Azoarcus sp. CIB: one gene and its partners. The main gene of each other region encodes a partner of the protein of the gene in region 3 in a complex. Links are inferred from orthologs where the notes say so. Each region holds a gene or a part of one and is shown on either strand. Other genes may lie near its edges. The genes, in order: holA, holB, dnaN and dinB.

Region 1 (3,958 bases), 3.6 Mb from region 3 along the record:
CGGCAAGCCCGCTCGCCGCGAGACCGACACGATGGACACCTTCGTCGAGTCCTCGTGGTACTTCCTGCGCTATGCCTCGCCCGACAACGACAAAGCGATGGTCGACGGACGCGTGAACTACTGGGCGCCGGTCGACCAGTACATCGGCGGCATCGAGCACGCGATCCTGCACCTGCTCTACTCGCGCTTCTTCACCCGCGCGATGCGCGACGAAGGCTTGGTGAACGTCTCCGAGCCCTTCACGAACCTGCTCACTCAAGGCATGGTCGTCGCCGAGACCTACTATCGCGACGCCGACGGCGGCAAGAAACAGTGGATCAACCCCGCCGACGTCCAGATCGAACGTGACGACAAGGGCCGCATCGCCGTGGCGAAACTCGCCGCCGACGGCCAGCCGGTCGTCATCGGCGGCACCGAGAAGATGTCGAAGTCGAAGAACAACGGCGTCGATCCGCAAGCCCTGGTCGATCAGTACGGCGCCGACACCGCGCGCCTGTTCATCATCTTCGCCGCGCCACCAGACCAGCAGCTTGAATGGTCCGATTCCGGCGTCGAGGGCGCCTATCGCTTCCTGCGGCGCGTGTGGGCTTTCGGCCACAGCTTCGCCAACGAATTCCGCGCACAGCTCCCGGCCACGCGCACGCTTGCGACCGCCCAGCTGCCCGACGCCCTCGCGTCCGTGCGCCGCGAGATCCACACCTGCCTCAAGCAGGCGAACTACGACTTCGGCAAGCACCAGTTCAACACCGTCGTCTCGGCGGCGATGAAGACCCTCAACGCACTCGAAAAGGCTCCGCGCGACAACGGCGCCGCCCACGCCGAAGTCGCCGAGGAAGGCCTGTCGATCCTGCTGCGGCTGCTCGCCCCGATCACACCGCACGTCGCGCACGCACTGTGGCAAGACTGCGGCTTCGCCGGCGACATCCTCGACGCGAGCTGGCCGGAACCGTCGGACGCCGCACTCAAGCAGGACGAGCTCGACCTCGTGCTGCAGGTCAATGGCAAGCTGCGCGGCAACATCAAGGTGGCAGCGGACGCAAGCTCGTCGCAGATCGAGGCGATCGCGCTGGCCTCCGAGGCGGCGCAGAAATTCATGGAAGGCAAGCCGCCGCGCAAGGTCGTGGTCGTGCCCGGCCGTCTCGTCAACATCGTGGTCTGAGGACTCCTGCGGATGCCCCCTTCCCGCTCCCGCCGCAGCCTGCTGCTGGCCTTCGGCGCCCTCGCCGTAGCGCCGCTGGCCGGCTGCGGATTCCAGTTGCGCGGGCCACGTCCGCTCGCGTTCTCGACCATCCATGTCGGCGTCAGCGCCCAGAGCGAGTTCGGCGCTGCGCTGCGCCGGCGCATTCGCACCAGCGGCACGACAGAAATCGTCGACGACCCGGCCAAGGCCGAGGTGAAGCTCGAGATCCTGCGCAATCAACCCGAGCGCGAGATCCTCACCCTGACGGGGGCAGGCAAGGTGCGCGAGTACGAACTGCGCCACGTCCTCACCTTCCGGCTGGTCGACCGCGCGGGCACCGAACGCATCCGGCCGACCACGATTTCGGCCAAGCGCGAATACACCTACGACGATTCGCAGGTGCTCGCCAAAGAACAGGAAGAAGCCCTGCTCTACCGTGACATGCAGGGTGACCTCGTCGACCAGCTCATGCGCCGACTCGCTGTCGTCAAACCGTGATCCTGCGTCCGGACCAACTGCCCGCCCTCCTCGACAAGCCGCTCGCCCCGCTTTATCTGCTGCATGGCAACGAGCCGCTGCTCGTACTTGAAGCGGCCGACCTGATCCGCGCGGCGGCCCGCCGCCAGGGCTTCGAGGAAAGGGAAACGCTGGTCGTCGGACAAGGGTTCCGCTGGGACAGCCTGAGCGCGGCGGCCGGCAATTTCTCGCTTTTCGGCGGCTCCAAGCTCATCGACCTGCGCATCCCCAATGGGAAGCCCGGCCGCGAGGGCGGCGACGCACTGCAACGGCATGCGCGCAACCCCGGCGGCGGCATCGTCACCCTCATCACCCTGCCCGAACTCGACTGGGCTGCGCGCAAAGCATCTTGGTTTACAGTCCTGTGCGATGCCGGCATCGCGGTCGAGCTCAACGCCCCCGAACGCGAGCGACTGCCGGAATGGATCGCCGGCCGTCTCGCGCGCCAGAATCAGTCGGCGCCGGCCGAGGCGCTCGCCTTCATTGCCGAGCACGTCGAAGGCAACCTCCTCGCGGCGCACCAGGAGATCCTCAAGCTGGGCCTGCTGCACGGGGAAGGACGCCTGACGCTGGAACACGTGCAGGACGCGGTCCTCAACGTCGCGCGCTACGACATCGACAAACTACGCCACGCGCTGCTTGAAGGCGACCCCGTGCGCTGCACGCGCCTGCTCGAAGGCCTGCAGGGCGAGGGATCGGCTCCACCGCTCGTGCTATGGGCGCTCGCGAACGAAATCCGCACGCTCGCAAACCTCAGCTCCGGCGTCGCGTCCGGCCAGCAACTACCGGCCCTGCTCAAGGCCGAGCGCGTCTTCGACGAACGGCGCCGCCAGGCGATCCAGCGCGCGCTGCCGCGCCTCAAGCCGGCGCTGCTGCGCGCCGCGCTGCTGCACGCCGCGCGCATCGACCGCATCATCAAGGGCCTTGCCCCCGGCGACGTGTGGGACGAATTCCTCCAGCTCGCGCTCAGACTCGTCCGCCGCTAACTGTTTCCCGCATGCTGTTTCCGGCACTGGCCGCGCGGCACCGTTCGGTGCTCTAATGCTCTTTTGCACGGCAACACCGGAATCTCCATGGACATTCAGGAATACATGCAGACGCTAGGCCGCCAGGCCCGCGCCGCTTCGCGCCAGCTCGCCCGCGCATCGACCGCCGACAAGAATGCGGCTCTATGCGCGATGGCCGCCGCAATCCGCGAGCGCCGCGAGGAGCTTCTCGCCGCGAATGCGCGCGACCTCGAAGAAGCTCGCGCAGCCGGACTCGAGCCGGCGATGATCGACCGCCTCACCCTCAACGCAAAGGGCATCGAAGCGATGGCCCAAGGCCTGGAACAGGTCGCGGCGCTGCCCGACCCGGTTGGCGAGATCACGGACGTCAAGCGCCGCCCCTCCGGCATCCAGGTCGGCAAGATGCGCGTTCCCCTCGGGGTCATCGGCATCATCTACGAGGCGCGCCCCAACGTCACCGCCGATGCGGCAGCCCTGTGCCTGAAGTCCGGCAACGCTGCGATCCTGCGTGGCGGCAAGGAAGCCCTGCACTGCAACCAGGCGATCGCCGCCTGCGTGCGCGCCGGCCTCGCCGCCGCAGGCCTGCCGGAAACTGCGGTCCAGGTCGTGGACACCACCGACCGGGCCGCCGTGGGTCACCTCATCACGATGCCGGAATTCGTCGACGTCATCGTTCCACGTGGCGGCAAAGGGCTGATCGAGCGGGTCTCACGCGAAGCGCGCGTGCCGGTGATCAAGCATCTCGACGGCAACTGCCACGTCTATGTCGAAACCGAGGCTGATCCCGCCAAGGTCGTGCCCATCGTCGAAAACGCCAAAACGCAGCGCTACGGCACCTGCAATACCGCTGAGTCACTGATCATCGACCGCGCCGTGGCAAGCCGCTTCCTGCCGGAGATCGCCCGCATGCTCGCCGCCAAGGAAGTCGAAATGCGCGGCTGCAGCGAATCGCTCGCTATCCTGCGCGACGCCGCCATCCCCGACGCCCGCCTCGTCACTGCGACCGAGCAGGACTGGAGCGAGGAATACCTCGCGCCGATCATCGCGATCAAGGTGGTGTCGAATATCGACGAGGCGATCGCGCACATCAATACCTTCAGCTCGGGGCATACCGAGGCGATCATCACCGAGAACTACACCCGCGCGATGCGTTTCCTGCGCGAGGTCGATTCGTCGTCGGTAATGGTCAATGCCTCGACGCGCTTTGCCGACGGCTTCGAATACGGATTGGGCGCCGAAATCGGCATCTCCACCG
Region 2 (4,029 bases), 3.2 Mb from region 3 along the record:
GCGATCGGTGCGACGGAAACGCATCCGGAAGGGCTGTTCTTCCCCGATACCTACCTCTTCGACAAGCAGTCGAGCGCCGTTGCAGTGTTGCGCCGCGCCTACTCGGCGATGAAGCAGCGCCTCTCGCAGGCGTGGCAAACGCGTGATCCGCGGGTTCCTCTTTCGTCGCCCTACGAGGCGCTGATCCTCGCATCCATCGTCGAGAAGGAGACCGGACGGCCCGAGGATCGCGGACTGGTCGCCTCGGTCTTCGCCAACCGGCTGCGCGTCGGCATGCGTCTGCAGACCGACCCCACGGTGATCTACGGCTACGGCGAAACTTTCGATGGCCGCCTGAAGAAATGGCACCTCGAAAACGACCACCTGTACAACACCTACACGCGCGCGGGCTTGCCGCCGACACCCATCGCGATGCCGGGCGAGGAATCGCTCAACGCCGCGGTCCGCCCGGCACAGACCGAATACCTGTATTTCGTCTCGCGCGGCGACGGGACCAGCGAGTTTTCCTCCAACCTCAACGACCACAACAAGGCCGTCAATCGTTATCAGCGGGGATCGGGAAGTTGAACCAGACGCGCGCCCGCGGGCGCTTCATCACCTTCGAAGGCATCGACGGGGCGGGCAAGAGCAGCCAGATCGCGGCGGTCGTCGCGCTCCTCCAGGCGCGCGGGCTGACCGTGGACCAGACCCGCGAACCGGGCGGCACGGCCCTCGGCGAGAAACTCCGCGAGCTTCTGCTGCACGAACCCATGCACCTCGAAACCGAGGCGATGCTGATGTTCGCCGCGCGCCGCGAACATCTCGCCGCCCGCATCCATCCCGCGCTTGACGCTGGCAGCTGGGTCGTGTCCGATCGCTTCACCGACGCCACCTACGCCTACCAGGTCGGCGGGCGCGGGCTCGACGCGGCGAAATTCTCCGCTCTCGAGGAATGGGTTCACCCCGGCTTCCAGCCCGACTTGACACTTGTCTTCGACCTGCCGCCGGAAATCGCCGCCGCACGCGTCGCCAACACCGGCACCGCGCCGGACCGTTTCGAGCGCGAGCAGCGTGATTTCTTCGAGCGCGTGCGTGCGGCCTACCTCAACCGCGCACGCATGGCGCCGCAGCGTATCTGCGTCATCGCGGCCGACCGCGCGCCCGAACAGATCCGTTCCGAGATCGAGGCGATCGTCGCGGAGCGTTTCTTCCGATGATCTACCCCTGGCTGCACGAGACCTGGCAGCGGCTGGTCGGCCTCGGCGGGCGGCTGCCGCATGCGCTGCTCTTCGTCGGACCGGAAGGCCTCGGCAAGCGCGACCTCGCCGACGCGCTCGCGGCACGCCTGTTGTGCACGGCCCCTGCCGTGGACGGGCATGCCTGCGGTCACTGCGTGCCCTGCCAGCTGCGGCTTTCCGGTAATCACCCCGACCTGCTGCCCATCGTCCCTGAAGCCGATGCGGCGCCGGAGAGCGAAGCAGGGGACGGCAGCGAGGGCGGCGACGGCGGCAGCGGCAAGAAAAAGTCCTCGCAGATCCGGATCGAACAGATCCGCGACCTGCAGGAAGCGCTCTCGGTGACCGGACACCAGAGCAGCCGGCGCGTGATCGTCGTCGATCCGGCCGAGGCGATGAACGCCTTCACCGCCAACGCGCTGCTGAAACTGCTCGAAGAGCCGCCGGAAGGCTGCGTCTTCCTGCTTGTGTCGTCGGCGCCGCGTCGCCTGCTGCCCACGATCCGCAGCCGCTGCCAGCAGTGGAGCTTCGCGCGTCCGGCGGAAGACGTCGTCGCGCAATGGCTCTCCTGCCCGGATGCGCCACCCGCGGACTTGCTCGCGCTGACCGGCGGCATGCCGCTCGCAGCCCAGCGCCTCGCGAAGAGCGGCTCGGATGCCCTCCTACGGCGCTTCGTGAAGGACATCGCGGCGCTGCCGGCCGCCGATCCGCTGAAACTCGCCGGTCAATGGGAAATCTGGCTCAAGTCCAAGGAAGCGCTCGCCGCCGGCTTCGGCATGTCGCAGCTCGTCGAGTGGCTGCAGCGCTGGGTCACCGACCTCGCATCGCTGCGCCTCGGCGGGCGCCTGCGCTTCTTCCCCGGCGAGGATGGCGTCATCGCCGCGCTCGCCCAGCGCACGAGCGTGGCCGCCGTGACGAACTGCTACAATGAACTCGCCCGGATTCGCCGGGTCGCACAGCATCCGCTGAATGCAAGGCTGATGCTCGAAGACATGCTCCTGCGCTATGCACGCGCCGTGACCGGAACCCGCCGATGAGCGAAGCTCCCAAACCGAGCGTCGCACGCCCCAGCGTGCTGTCGCTGAACATCAACTCGAAATCCGCGCTATACGCCGCCTACATGCCCTTTCTGGCCAATGGCGGCATCTTCGTTCCCACGCCGCGCGTGCATGCGCTCGGGGACGAGGTGTTCATGCTGCTGCAGCTGATGGACGACCCGACCAAGCATCCGGTCGCGGCCACCGTCGTATGGGTCACCCCCCACGGCGCCCAAGGCGGCAAGACCCAGGGTATCGGCGTGCACTTCAGTTCGGACGAATCCGGCAAGGCGCTGCGCGCGCGCATCGAGCAGATCCTCGCCGGCCACCTCGGCTCCAACCGCCCCACCCATACCCTCTGAAGCTTCACCGATGTTCGTAGATTCACACTGTCACCTGGATTTCCCCGACCTGGCCGAGCGCGAAGAGGCCATCCTCGCAGCGATGGCCGAGAACCGCGTCGGCCACGCGCTGTGCGTCAGCGTCAAGATGGAAGATTTCCCCCGCGTCCTCGCCCTCGCGGAGCGCCACCCCAATCTGTTCGCCTCCGTGGGCGTGCATCCGGACAACGACGGCGTGGAAGAACCGGACGAAGCGCGCCTGCTGGCGCTGGCCGACCACCCCAAAATCGTCGCGATCGGCGAGACCGGGCTCGACTACTACTGGCAGAAGGACGCGCCCGAATGGCAGCGCGAGCGCTTCCGCACCCACATCCGCGCGGCCCGCAAGTGCTGCAAGCCGTTGATCGTGCATACGCGTTCCGCCGCCGACGACACCCTGCGCCTGATGCGCGAGGAGGGGGCCGGCGAGGCTGGCGGCGTGATGCACTGCTTCACCGAATCGCGCGAAGTCGCCGAGGCCGCCCTCGATCTCGGCTTCTACATCTCGTTCTCGGGCATCGTCACGTTCAAGAATGCCAAGGACCTGAAGGCGGTCGCACAATACGTGCCGCTCGACCGCCTGCTGATCGAAACCGATGCCCCGTATCTGGCGCCGGTCCCGCATCGCGGCAAGACCAACGAGCCTGCCTGGGTCGTCCATGTTGCCGAAGAGATCGCCCGCCTGCGCAACGAGCCGCTCGAGCGCATCGAAGCTGCCACCACCGAAAACTTCTTCCGACTGTTCCGCCATGCACAAGCCCACTGAATCGATGAAGCGCCTGGTCCTCTCCGCGATCCTCGCAAGCTCGCTCTTCGGCGCAGCGGCGCACGCCGACAGCTACGAAGATGCGCTCAGCTCGGCGCGCCGCGGCGACACGCCGCAACTCATGCAGCTCATCTCGCGCGGCGTGGATCCGAACACCGTCGACGCGCAGGGCAGTTCCCTGCTGATCCTCGCTGCGCGTGAAGGCAACCTCGATACCGTGAAGGAGCTGCTCAAGCATCGCCCCAAGGTGTCGCTGCGCAATGCGGCGGGCGACTCCGCGCTGATGTTGGCGGTGCTCAAGGGTGAAACGGCCATCGTTGACCTCCTGCTCGACGCCGGTGCCGAGGTGAACCACGACGGCTGGACGCCACTCACATACGCAGCCTTCGAGGGGCGTACCGAGATCGTCGACCGACTGCTCGCACGCGGCGCGGACGCCGGCGCACTGGCGCCGAACGCTTCGAACGCGTTGATGCTGGCGGCGCGTAACGGTCACATCGACGTCGTCCGCCGCCTGTTGAAGACCGGTGCCGATCTCGACCAGAAGAACGACGCCGGCTTCACCGCCGAAAGCTGGGCGCAGGAAAACGGGAACACCGACATTGCCGCTCTGCTGCGCGCAGAACGCAACC
Region 3 (4,021 bases):
CCGTTTCGTCATGCAGTGGGTGCGCGAACGCTACCTCAAGCGCATCGCCGAGCTCGGCGAGGAATTCCACGGCGGCCCGCTGCTGCTCGAACTCGTGATGGCCGAAGCGGGCAGCGCGCGCACGGCCGCGCGCCCCGTCGCCCCCGTCATGCCGGTCGCATCGGAAGGCGCAGCCGCGAACGCCACCCCCGCGCCCATCGCCGCCCCCGCCATCATCACGCGCCCCGAACCCGAGCCCGCGATCACCTCGGCCGACCTCGCCTACGAGAAGACGCGCCTCAACCCGGACTTCACCTTCGACACGCTGGTCACCGGCCGCGCCAACGACCTCGCACGCGCCGCCGCGATGCAGGTCGCGCAGAACCCCGGCACGTCCTACAACCCGCTGTTCGTCTACGGCGGCGTCGGCCTCGGCAAGACCCACCTGGTGCACGCCATCGGCAACGCCGTGTATCGGCGCAACCCGCGTGCGGTGATCCGCTATGTCCACGTCGAGGACTACTACGCCGACGTCGTGCGCGCCTACCAGCAGAAGAGCTTCGACGCGTTCAAGCGCTACTACCGCTCGCTCGACCTGCTGCTGATCGACGACATCCAGTTCTTCAACAACAAGAACCGCACGCAGGAAGAATTCTTCCACGCCTTCAACGCGCTGACCGAGGCACGCAAGCAGATCGTCATCACCTGCGACACCTACCCGAAGGACATCCAGGGCCTCGAAGACCGTCTCATCTCGCGCTTCGACTGGGGCCTCACGGTACAGATCGAGCCGCCCGAGCTCGAGATGCGCGTCGCGATCCTGCAGAAGAAGGCCGAGGCGCTGCGCGTCGATCTGCACGACGACGTCGCCTTCCTGATCGCCAAGAACCTGCGCTCCAACGTGCGCGAGCTCGAAGGCGCGTTGAACAAGGTCGTCGCCTTCGCGCGCTTCCACGGTCGCGGCATCTCGCTGGAAGTCGCCAAGGACGCGCTGAAGGATCTGCTCAACGCGCACAACCGCCAGCTCACCATCGAGCACATCCAGAAGACGGTCGCCGACTACTACAAGATCAAGGTCGCCGACATGCACTCGAAGAAGCGCACGCGCGTCATCGCGCGGCCGCGCCAGGTCGCGATGTGGCTCGCGAAGGACCTCACGCCGATGTCGCTGCCGGCGATCGGCGAGGCCTTCGGCGGACGCGACCACACCACCGTGCTGCACGCCTGCCGCACCATCGCGGACCTGCGCCTCGGAGACCAGCAGCTCAACCACGACGTGCACGTGCTCACGCAGGTGCTGCGCGGATGAGCGCTCCCCGCAGCACCGCTTCCCTGCCCGGACAAACGGAATAATTTCAAACGGAAGATCCTGACGCCATGCTTCTGCTCACCACCACCCGCGATGCGCTCCTCGCCCCGCTGCAGTCGGTCGCCGGCATCGTCGAAAAGCGCCACACCCTGCCGATCCTGTCGAACGTGCTGATCGAGAAGCACGGCGACCAGCTCACCCTGCTCGCCACCGACATCGAGATCCAGATCCGCACGACTACGGGCGGGCACATCGGCGGCGAGGACGCGTCCATCACCGTCGCGGCGAAGAAGCTGCAGGACATCTTGCGCGCGCTGCCCTCCGAGGGCGAGGTGGTGCTCACGCTCGACGACAAGCGCCTCACCGTGAAGGCCGGCCGCAGCCGCTTCGCGCTGCAGACGCTGCCCGCCGCCGACTACCCGCGCATGAACCTGCCCGACGGCGACGCCACGCGCTTCAGCACCAGCCAGAAGAGCTTCAAGCGCCAGCTCGCGCAGGTCGCCTACGCGATGGCGCAGCAGGACATCCGCTACTACCTCAACGGCCTGCTGCTGATCGCCGACGGCAAGGAACTGCGCATGGTCGCGACCGACGGCCACCGCCTCGCGTTCGCCTCCAGCCCGCTCGAGGCCGAAGTGCCGCGCACCGATGTCATCCTGCCGCGCAAGACGGTCATGGAACTCGCGCGCCAGCTCGCCGACAGCGAAGATCCGCTCGAAGTCGTCCTCGCCGGCAACCAGGTGGTGTTCCGCTTCGGCCCGATCGAGCTCGTCTCCAAGCTCATCGACGGCAAGTTCCCCGACTACGAGCGCGTCATCCCGCAGAACCACCAGAAGCTGCTGACCTTCGAGCGCACCCCGCTGCTCGCGACCCTGTCGCGCGTCGCGATCCTGACCAACGACAAGTTCCGCGGCGTGCGCCTCGTGCTCGGCGACGGCACGCTGAAGATCGCCAGCACCAACGCCGAACAGGAAGAAGCCCAGGAAGAGCTGGAAGTCGACTACCACGACGCCCCGCTCGACATCGGCTTCAACGTCACCTACCTGCTCGACGTGCTCACCAATACCCACGAAGACCAGGTCGAGTGGCGCTTCAACGACGGCAACTCCAGCGCGCTGGTGACCCTGCCGGGCAATGACCGCTTCAAGTACGTGGTCATGCCGATGCGCATCTGACGCGAGCCGGCGCCCGCCGCCGCCGCGTTCTGACGCCCCGGGACCTCCCGGGGCGCGTTCTTTGATGATTCATAGAGATTGACGATGTCCGATCCGCAAAACCTGCCTCAGTCCGCCCCTGCCCCCGCCCCGTCCGGCGAGTACGACGAATCCAGCATCCAGCAGCTCGAAGGCCTGGAAGCCGTGAGGAAGCGTCCCGGCATGTACATCGGCGACACCTCCGACGGCACCGGCCTGCACCACATGGTGTTCGAGGTCGTCGACAACTCGATCGACGAGGCGCTGGCCGGCCACTGCGACGACATCGTGATCACGATCCACGCCGACAACTCGATCTCCGTCGCCGACAACGGCCGCGGCATCCCGGTCGGCGTAAAAATGGACGACAAGCACGAACCGAAGCGCTCGGCGGCCGAAATCGTCATGTGCGTGCTGCACGCCGGCGGCAAGTTCAACCAGAACAGCTACAAGGTGTCGGGCGGCCTGCACGGCGTCGGCGTCTCGTGCGTGAACGCGCTGTCGAAGTGGCTGCGCCTGATCGTGCGCCGCGACGGCAAGAAGCACTTCATGGAGTTCCACCGCGGCGTGCCGCAGGACCGCATCATCAACGTCGTCGACGGCATCGAAACCAGCCCGCTGAAAGTCATCGGCGACGCCACCAAGCGCGGCACCGAGGTGCATTACCTCGCCGACGAGGAGATCTTCGGTACCATCGAGTACCACTACGACATCCTCGCCAAGCGCCTGCGCGAGCTGTCCTTCCTCAACAACGGCGTCAAGATCCGTCTCATCGACCAGCGCACCGGCAAGGAAGAGGACTTCGCCTTCGCCGGCGGCGTGAAGGGCTTCGTCGAATACATCAACCGCACCAAGTCCGTCCTGCACCCGACCGTGTTCTACGCGGCCGGCACGACGCGCATCCCCACCGGCCACGGCCACGACGCCGAACTGGGCGTCGAAGTGGCGATGCAGTGGAACGACACCTACGCCGAACAGGTGCTGTGCTACACCAACAACATCCCGCAGGCCGACGGCGGCACCCACCTCACCGGCCTGCGCGCGGCGATGACGCGGGTCATCAACAAGTACATCGAAGAACACGAGATCGCCAAGAAGGCCAAGGTCGACATCACCGGCGACGACATGCGCGAAGGCCTCGCCTGCGTGCTGTCGGTGAAGATGCCCGACCCCAAGTTCGCCAGCCAGACCAAGATGAAGCTGGTGTCCTCGGAAGCGCGCCCCGCCGTCGAGGAAGTCGTCGCCAACAAGCTCACCGACTTCCTGCAGGAAAACCCGATCGACGCCAAGACCATCTGCGCCAAGATCGTCGAAGCCGCGCGCGCCCGCGACGCCGCCCGCAAGGCGCGCGAGATGACGCGCCGCAAGGGCCTGCTCGACGGCGTCGGCCTGCCCGGCAAGCTCGCCGACTGCCAGGAGAAGGACCCCGCGCTGTGCGAGATCTACCTCGTCGAGGGTGACTCCGCCGGCGGCTCCGCCAAGCAGGGCCGCGACCGCAAGTTCCAGGCGATCCTGCCGCTCAAGGGCAAGATCCTCAACG
Region 4 (3,894 bases), 4.6 Mb from region 3 along the record:
ACACTCAAGCCCGGCAAGATGCTGGCGACCTTCGCGCTCGGCTCGAAGAAGCTGTACCAGTACATGCATCGCAACCCGACGCTCGAAATGCACCCCGTCGACGTCACCAACGACCCGTATTACGCCGCGCAGAACGACAATCTCGTCGCGATCAACGCGACGATGCAGGTCGACTTCCTCGGCCAGTGCGGCTCGGAAAGCCTCGGCCCCTCGCCCTACTCCGGCACCGGCGGCCAGGTTGACTTCGTGCGCGCGGCGAACCGCTCCAGGGGAGGCAAGGCCTTCATCGTGCTGCCGTCCACGGCGAAGGACGACACGATCTCGCGCATCGTGCCGACCCTCACCCCGGGCACGCACGTGACGACCAGCAAGAACGACATCAACTATGTCGTCACCGAATACGGCGTCGCCCAGCTGCGCGGCAAGACCGCCAAGCAGCGCTGCGAGGCCCTGATCGGCATCGCCCACCCGGACTTCCGCGGCGAACTGCGCGAAGCCGCGAAGCGCCTGAACCTGCTGTAAGAAACACCCCCGCGCACCAGCCCGCGGAGGGGCCTTCGCCCGGCGGGCTGCTGTGAGCGCCGTGGCGTAGCGGCCGCGGGGGAAACAAGGCGACGCATGTCTGAACCCGCGCAGCGGGCGAGTTTGCGTCGCCGCCCCCGCGGCCCGCTACGCCACGGAAAGCCGAAGGCTGCGAGCGTCTGCCCGACGGGGGAAGGCCCCTCCGCGCGCCCCCCCCCGCTCGCACGGATGCCGCACAATATCGCCCCATCAACGGCCATCCCGCGCCTCGCATGCAACGCCGCATCGCCCACCTCGACATGGACGCCTTCTTCGCGTCCGTCGAACTCCTGCGCTACCCGCAACTCGCCGGCCTCCCGGTCGTCGTCGGCGGACGGCGCGGCACGCTCGCGGGAGACAGGCTCGAGGACTTCCCCCGCCTGCGCGACTACGTCGGCCGCGGCGTCGCCACCACCGCGACCTACCCCGCCCGCGCGCTGGGCGTGCATTCGGGCATCGGTCTGATGAAGGCTGCGGCGCTCGCCCCCGACGCCATCCTGCTACCGGCCAACTTCGACGACTACATCCGCTACTCGCGCCTCTTCAAGGCCGCGGTCGCCGAGATCGCGCCGCTGATCGAGGATCGCGGCATCGACGAGATCTACATCGACCTCACCGAGGTGCCGGGCGAAACCGTCGAACTCGCCCAGCGCATCAAGGACGCCGTGCGCACCGCGACCGGGCTGTCGTGCTCCATCGGCGTCACGCCCAACAAGCTGCTTTCGAAGATCGCTTCCGACCTGCAGAAGCCCGATGGCCTCACGGTGCTCGACTACGCCGACATCCCCACGCGCATCTGGCCGCTCGCCGCGCGCAAGATCAACGGCATCGGCCCGCGCGCCGGCGAAAAGCTCGACGCGCTGGGCATCCACACCATCGGCGAACTCGCCGCCGCGGCGCCGGAAAAATTGATTGAGGAATTCGGTCAGCACTACGGCCACTGGCTCACCGAAGTCGCACACGGCCGCGACGAGCGTCCGGTCGTGATGGAGCGCGAAACCAAGTCGATCAGCCGCGAAACCACCTTCGAGCGCGACCTCGACGTGCGCGCCGACCGCGACACGCTCACCGACATCCTCGTGAAACTGTGCGACCGCGTCGCCGGCGACCTCAAGCGCAAGGGCTATGTCGGGCGCACGATAGGCCTCAAGCTGCGCTACGACGACTTCCGCACCGTGACGCGCGACATCACGATCGAACAGGCGACCGACGACGCGACGACGATCCTCGCCGCGGTGCGCAGCTGCCTCAAGCGCGTGCCGCTCGACCGCCGCCTGCGCCTGCTGGGCGTGCGCGTCGGCACCCTGCTGCCGCCCGGAGAGGCCGGCCCGCGCCCGCCGCTGCCGGGCGAGAACCTTCGCCTGTTCGATTGAGACCCGCCGGCATGGGCTCGGCCCCGCGTTGCCGAGCCCCCGCCGGCCGGGCGCTTAGCGTTGCGCCATCAGCGAGAAGGGATCGACGAGCGTGCCGTTGACCTTCAGCTGCCCGCCCTTGTACTCGAGCGACGACTTCACGATGCCCGCTTCGCGCTGCAACAGCCCCTGTGCGGCGTAGCCCGAGAGCAGCATCTCCATCGACTGCGCGTCGACCTGGAGATCCTGCGACGACGCCGCGCCGAGCCCCTGCAAGTCCGTCAGCAGCCGCTCGGGAATCGACATGCGCCCACTCAGCTCCAGCTTGGCCATGAGCGCCAGCGGATTGCCCAGATCTTCCGGCTGAAGATCGTTGCCCCGCAGGCGCGCCGCGACCTCGGCCTCGCCGTACGGGCTGCTGAAACTGACGCGATCCAGGCTGAACTCCGGCCCCTGCGCGAGCAAGGCCTTGGCCGGGCGCTCCATCGCGGCGAGCATCGCCTCGCCCTGCGCCTGCGGTGAGGACGCGGCGACATCCCCGCGGTATACCCCCATCACGGCGCGGCTCAGGTCCGCGAGACTGCGCGCATGCATGTGATTGAAACTGAGGTCGTAGTGCGCCGGCCCGAAGTTGCGATTGCCCACCTGCACGACCTCGGCCGCCATCTTCGCGTTGATGTCGACGAATTCGCCCTTCACGGGGACATTCACGTCGTAGGTCAGCCGCTTGAGCTGCATCGGGGCCACGGCTCCGCCCTGCTCGCCCGAGGCACCCTGCGGAACGAGTTTCAGCTCCGCCAGGGCGAACTTCTGCGTTCCGGCGAACAGGAAGGGCTCGTTGTCGAAAATGTGCCGCTGATCGACCTCCATGTGCAGGCCGGTCGCCGTCAGCCGCGAGCTGCCGTCTTCGATCTGCAGCCCCGGGACATCACCACGCAGCCGGTAATCGCGCAGGTCGCGGCCGAAGTCGACGGTCGCCGTGAGCCCTTGCCACGTCAGGCGCATGACCGCGCCGTTCTCGTCGTTCTGCTCGGCGACGAATTCGGGAATCTTCAGCGTGGCCGTGCCGCCGCCGGTGAAGCCATACACGGTGTTGAGCTCGAAGGGCTTGCGGTCGCCGAAGAGACGCGCGACCACCGCGCGGGCGGAGTCGTCGAGCACCAGTTCGGTGTCCGACACCGCCGCGGCGACCGTCGTCATGCCGGGGAAAGGTCCGTGGACGATTTCCGAACGCAGCGTGAAACGCACGGGCTCGACCGGCAGGGAAAGCAGCCCGTCGCCCGACGCTTCCGCCGCATCGCGCAGCAGTTCACCGTTGAGCTCGAACGTCACTGTCTCCGTCGAACGATACCAGCCGCGATCGAACTCGCGCGCGACGATCCGGAAGTGGGGCAGCTCGCCGAGCTTGCTGTACTGCGCATCGAGCGCGGTTTCGATCTGCTTGCCGAACACCCACGACGACGCGGGCAATGCCAGGCCCAACGCGGCCACGGCGACGACGATTCTGACGGGCTTGTTCATGTGTGCGGGACTTCGTGACAGGAGGGTGCCCGCGGGTCTGCGGGCACCCTCCTGTCCGTCCCGCTCACGCACCCGGCCGGTCAGGCGGGCACGCAATCCGGTGCGGGCAGGCAGAAACGCAGAGCCGGCAGCGGGCCGGGCTTGTCATGTTATATGCAAATCCGTGCCCGGAAAATGCCTTTATCATTCAAGCAGCCACTGGCGACCGGCGCCGCCTTACATCCGCTCGCCGCGCAGCGCGCGCAGGTGCCAGCCGAACACTTCCTCGAGCAGGTGCGGCGTCTGCTTGCCGGGCGAGAACTGCAGCGCGCGCTTGTAATAGTCCGACAGCGCCGGGCGGAAGTTCGGGTGCGCGCAGTTCTCGATGATCGCCTTCGCGCGCTGCTTGGGCGACAGTCCGCGCAGGTCGGCGAGCCCCTGCTCGGTGACCAGCACCTGCACGTCGTGCTCGGTATGGTCC

The links.
Region 1: the proteins of dnaN (region 3) and holA are in contact, whole or in part, in a cryo-EM structure (PDB 8GIZ), measured with the Escherichia coli proteins. The link is inferred for Azoarcus sp. CIB from one-to-one orthologs.
Region 2: the proteins of dnaN (region 3) and holB are in contact, whole or in part, in a cryo-EM structure (PDB 8GIZ), measured with the Escherichia coli proteins. The link is inferred for Azoarcus sp. CIB from one-to-one orthologs.
Region 4: the proteins of dnaN (region 3) and dinB are in contact, whole or in part, in a solved structure (PDB 1OK7), measured with the Escherichia coli proteins. The link is inferred for Azoarcus sp. CIB from one-to-one orthologs.

The regions. Positions count from the first base shown.
Region 1 is NZ_CP011072.1:3,606,555-3,610,512, forward strand. The notes cover bases 751-3,678. They hold holA (DNA polymerase III subunit delta), read left to right. Parts: upstream 751-1,674; coding sequence 1,675-2,682; downstream 2,683-3,678. Other genes in these bases: leuS (leucine--tRNA ligase), read left to right, coding at 751-1,159; AzCIB_RS16050 (LPS-assembly lipoprotein LptE), read left to right, coding at 1,172-1,678; AzCIB_RS16060 (glutamate-5-semialdehyde dehydrogenase), read left to right, coding at 2,770-3,678. Also shown: more of leuS, read left to right, coding at 1-750; more of AzCIB_RS16060, read left to right, coding at 3,679-3,958. UniProt on the Escherichia coli protein: Part of the beta sliding clamp loading complex, which hydrolyzes ATP to load the beta clamp onto primed DNA to form the DNA replication pre-initiation complex.
Region 2 is NZ_CP011072.1:3,164,850-3,168,878, reverse strand. Bases 223-3,221 are described here. They hold holB (DNA polymerase III subunit delta'), read left to right. Parts: upstream 223-1,192; coding sequence 1,193-2,251; downstream 2,252-3,221. Other genes in these bases: AzCIB_RS14005 (TatD family hydrolase), read left to right, coding at 2,624-3,221; AzCIB_RS14010 (PilZ domain-containing protein), read left to right, coding at 2,248-2,613; tmk (dTMP kinase), read left to right, coding at 564-1,196; mltG (endolytic transglycosylase MltG), read left to right, coding at 223-567. In the rest of the region: more of mltG, read left to right, coding at 1-222; more of AzCIB_RS14005, read left to right, coding at 3,222-3,397; AzCIB_RS14000 (ankyrin repeat domain-containing protein), read left to right, coding at 3,381-4,029. UniProt on the Escherichia coli protein: Part of the beta sliding clamp loading complex, which hydrolyzes ATP to load the beta clamp onto primed DNA to form the DNA replication pre-initiation complex.
Region 3 is NZ_CP011072.1:168-4,188, forward strand. What follows is about bases 419-3,409. They hold dnaN (DNA polymerase III subunit beta), read left to right. Parts: upstream 419-1,356; coding sequence 1,357-2,463; downstream 2,464-3,409. Other genes in these bases: dnaA (chromosomal replication initiator protein DnaA), read left to right, coding at 419-1,288; gyrB (DNA topoisomerase (ATP-hydrolyzing) subunit B), read left to right, coding at 2,548-3,409. In the rest of the region: more of dnaA, read left to right, coding at 1-418; more of gyrB, read left to right, coding at 3,410-4,021. UniProt on the Escherichia coli protein: Confers DNA tethering and processivity to DNA polymerases and other proteins. Acts as a clamp, forming a ring around DNA (a reaction catalyzed by the clamp-loading complex) which diffuses in an ATP-independent manner freely and bidirectionally along dsDNA.
Region 4 is NZ_CP011072.1:4,612,106-4,615,999, forward strand. Bases 1-2,864 are described here. They hold dinB (DNA polymerase IV), read left to right. Parts: upstream 1-794; coding sequence 795-1,934; downstream 1,935-2,864. Other genes in these bases: AzCIB_RS20705 (acetyl-CoA hydrolase/transferase family protein), read left to right, coding at 1-522; AzCIB_RS20715 (YdgA family protein), read right to left, coding at 1,989-2,864. In the rest of the region: more of AzCIB_RS20715, read right to left, coding at 2,865-3,434; succinyl-CoA:acetate CoA-transferase ScpC, read right to left, coding at 3,651-3,894. UniProt on the Escherichia coli protein: Poorly processive, error-prone DNA polymerase involved in translesion repair and untargeted mutagenesis. Copies undamaged DNA at stalled replication forks, which arise in vivo from mismatched or misaligned primer ends.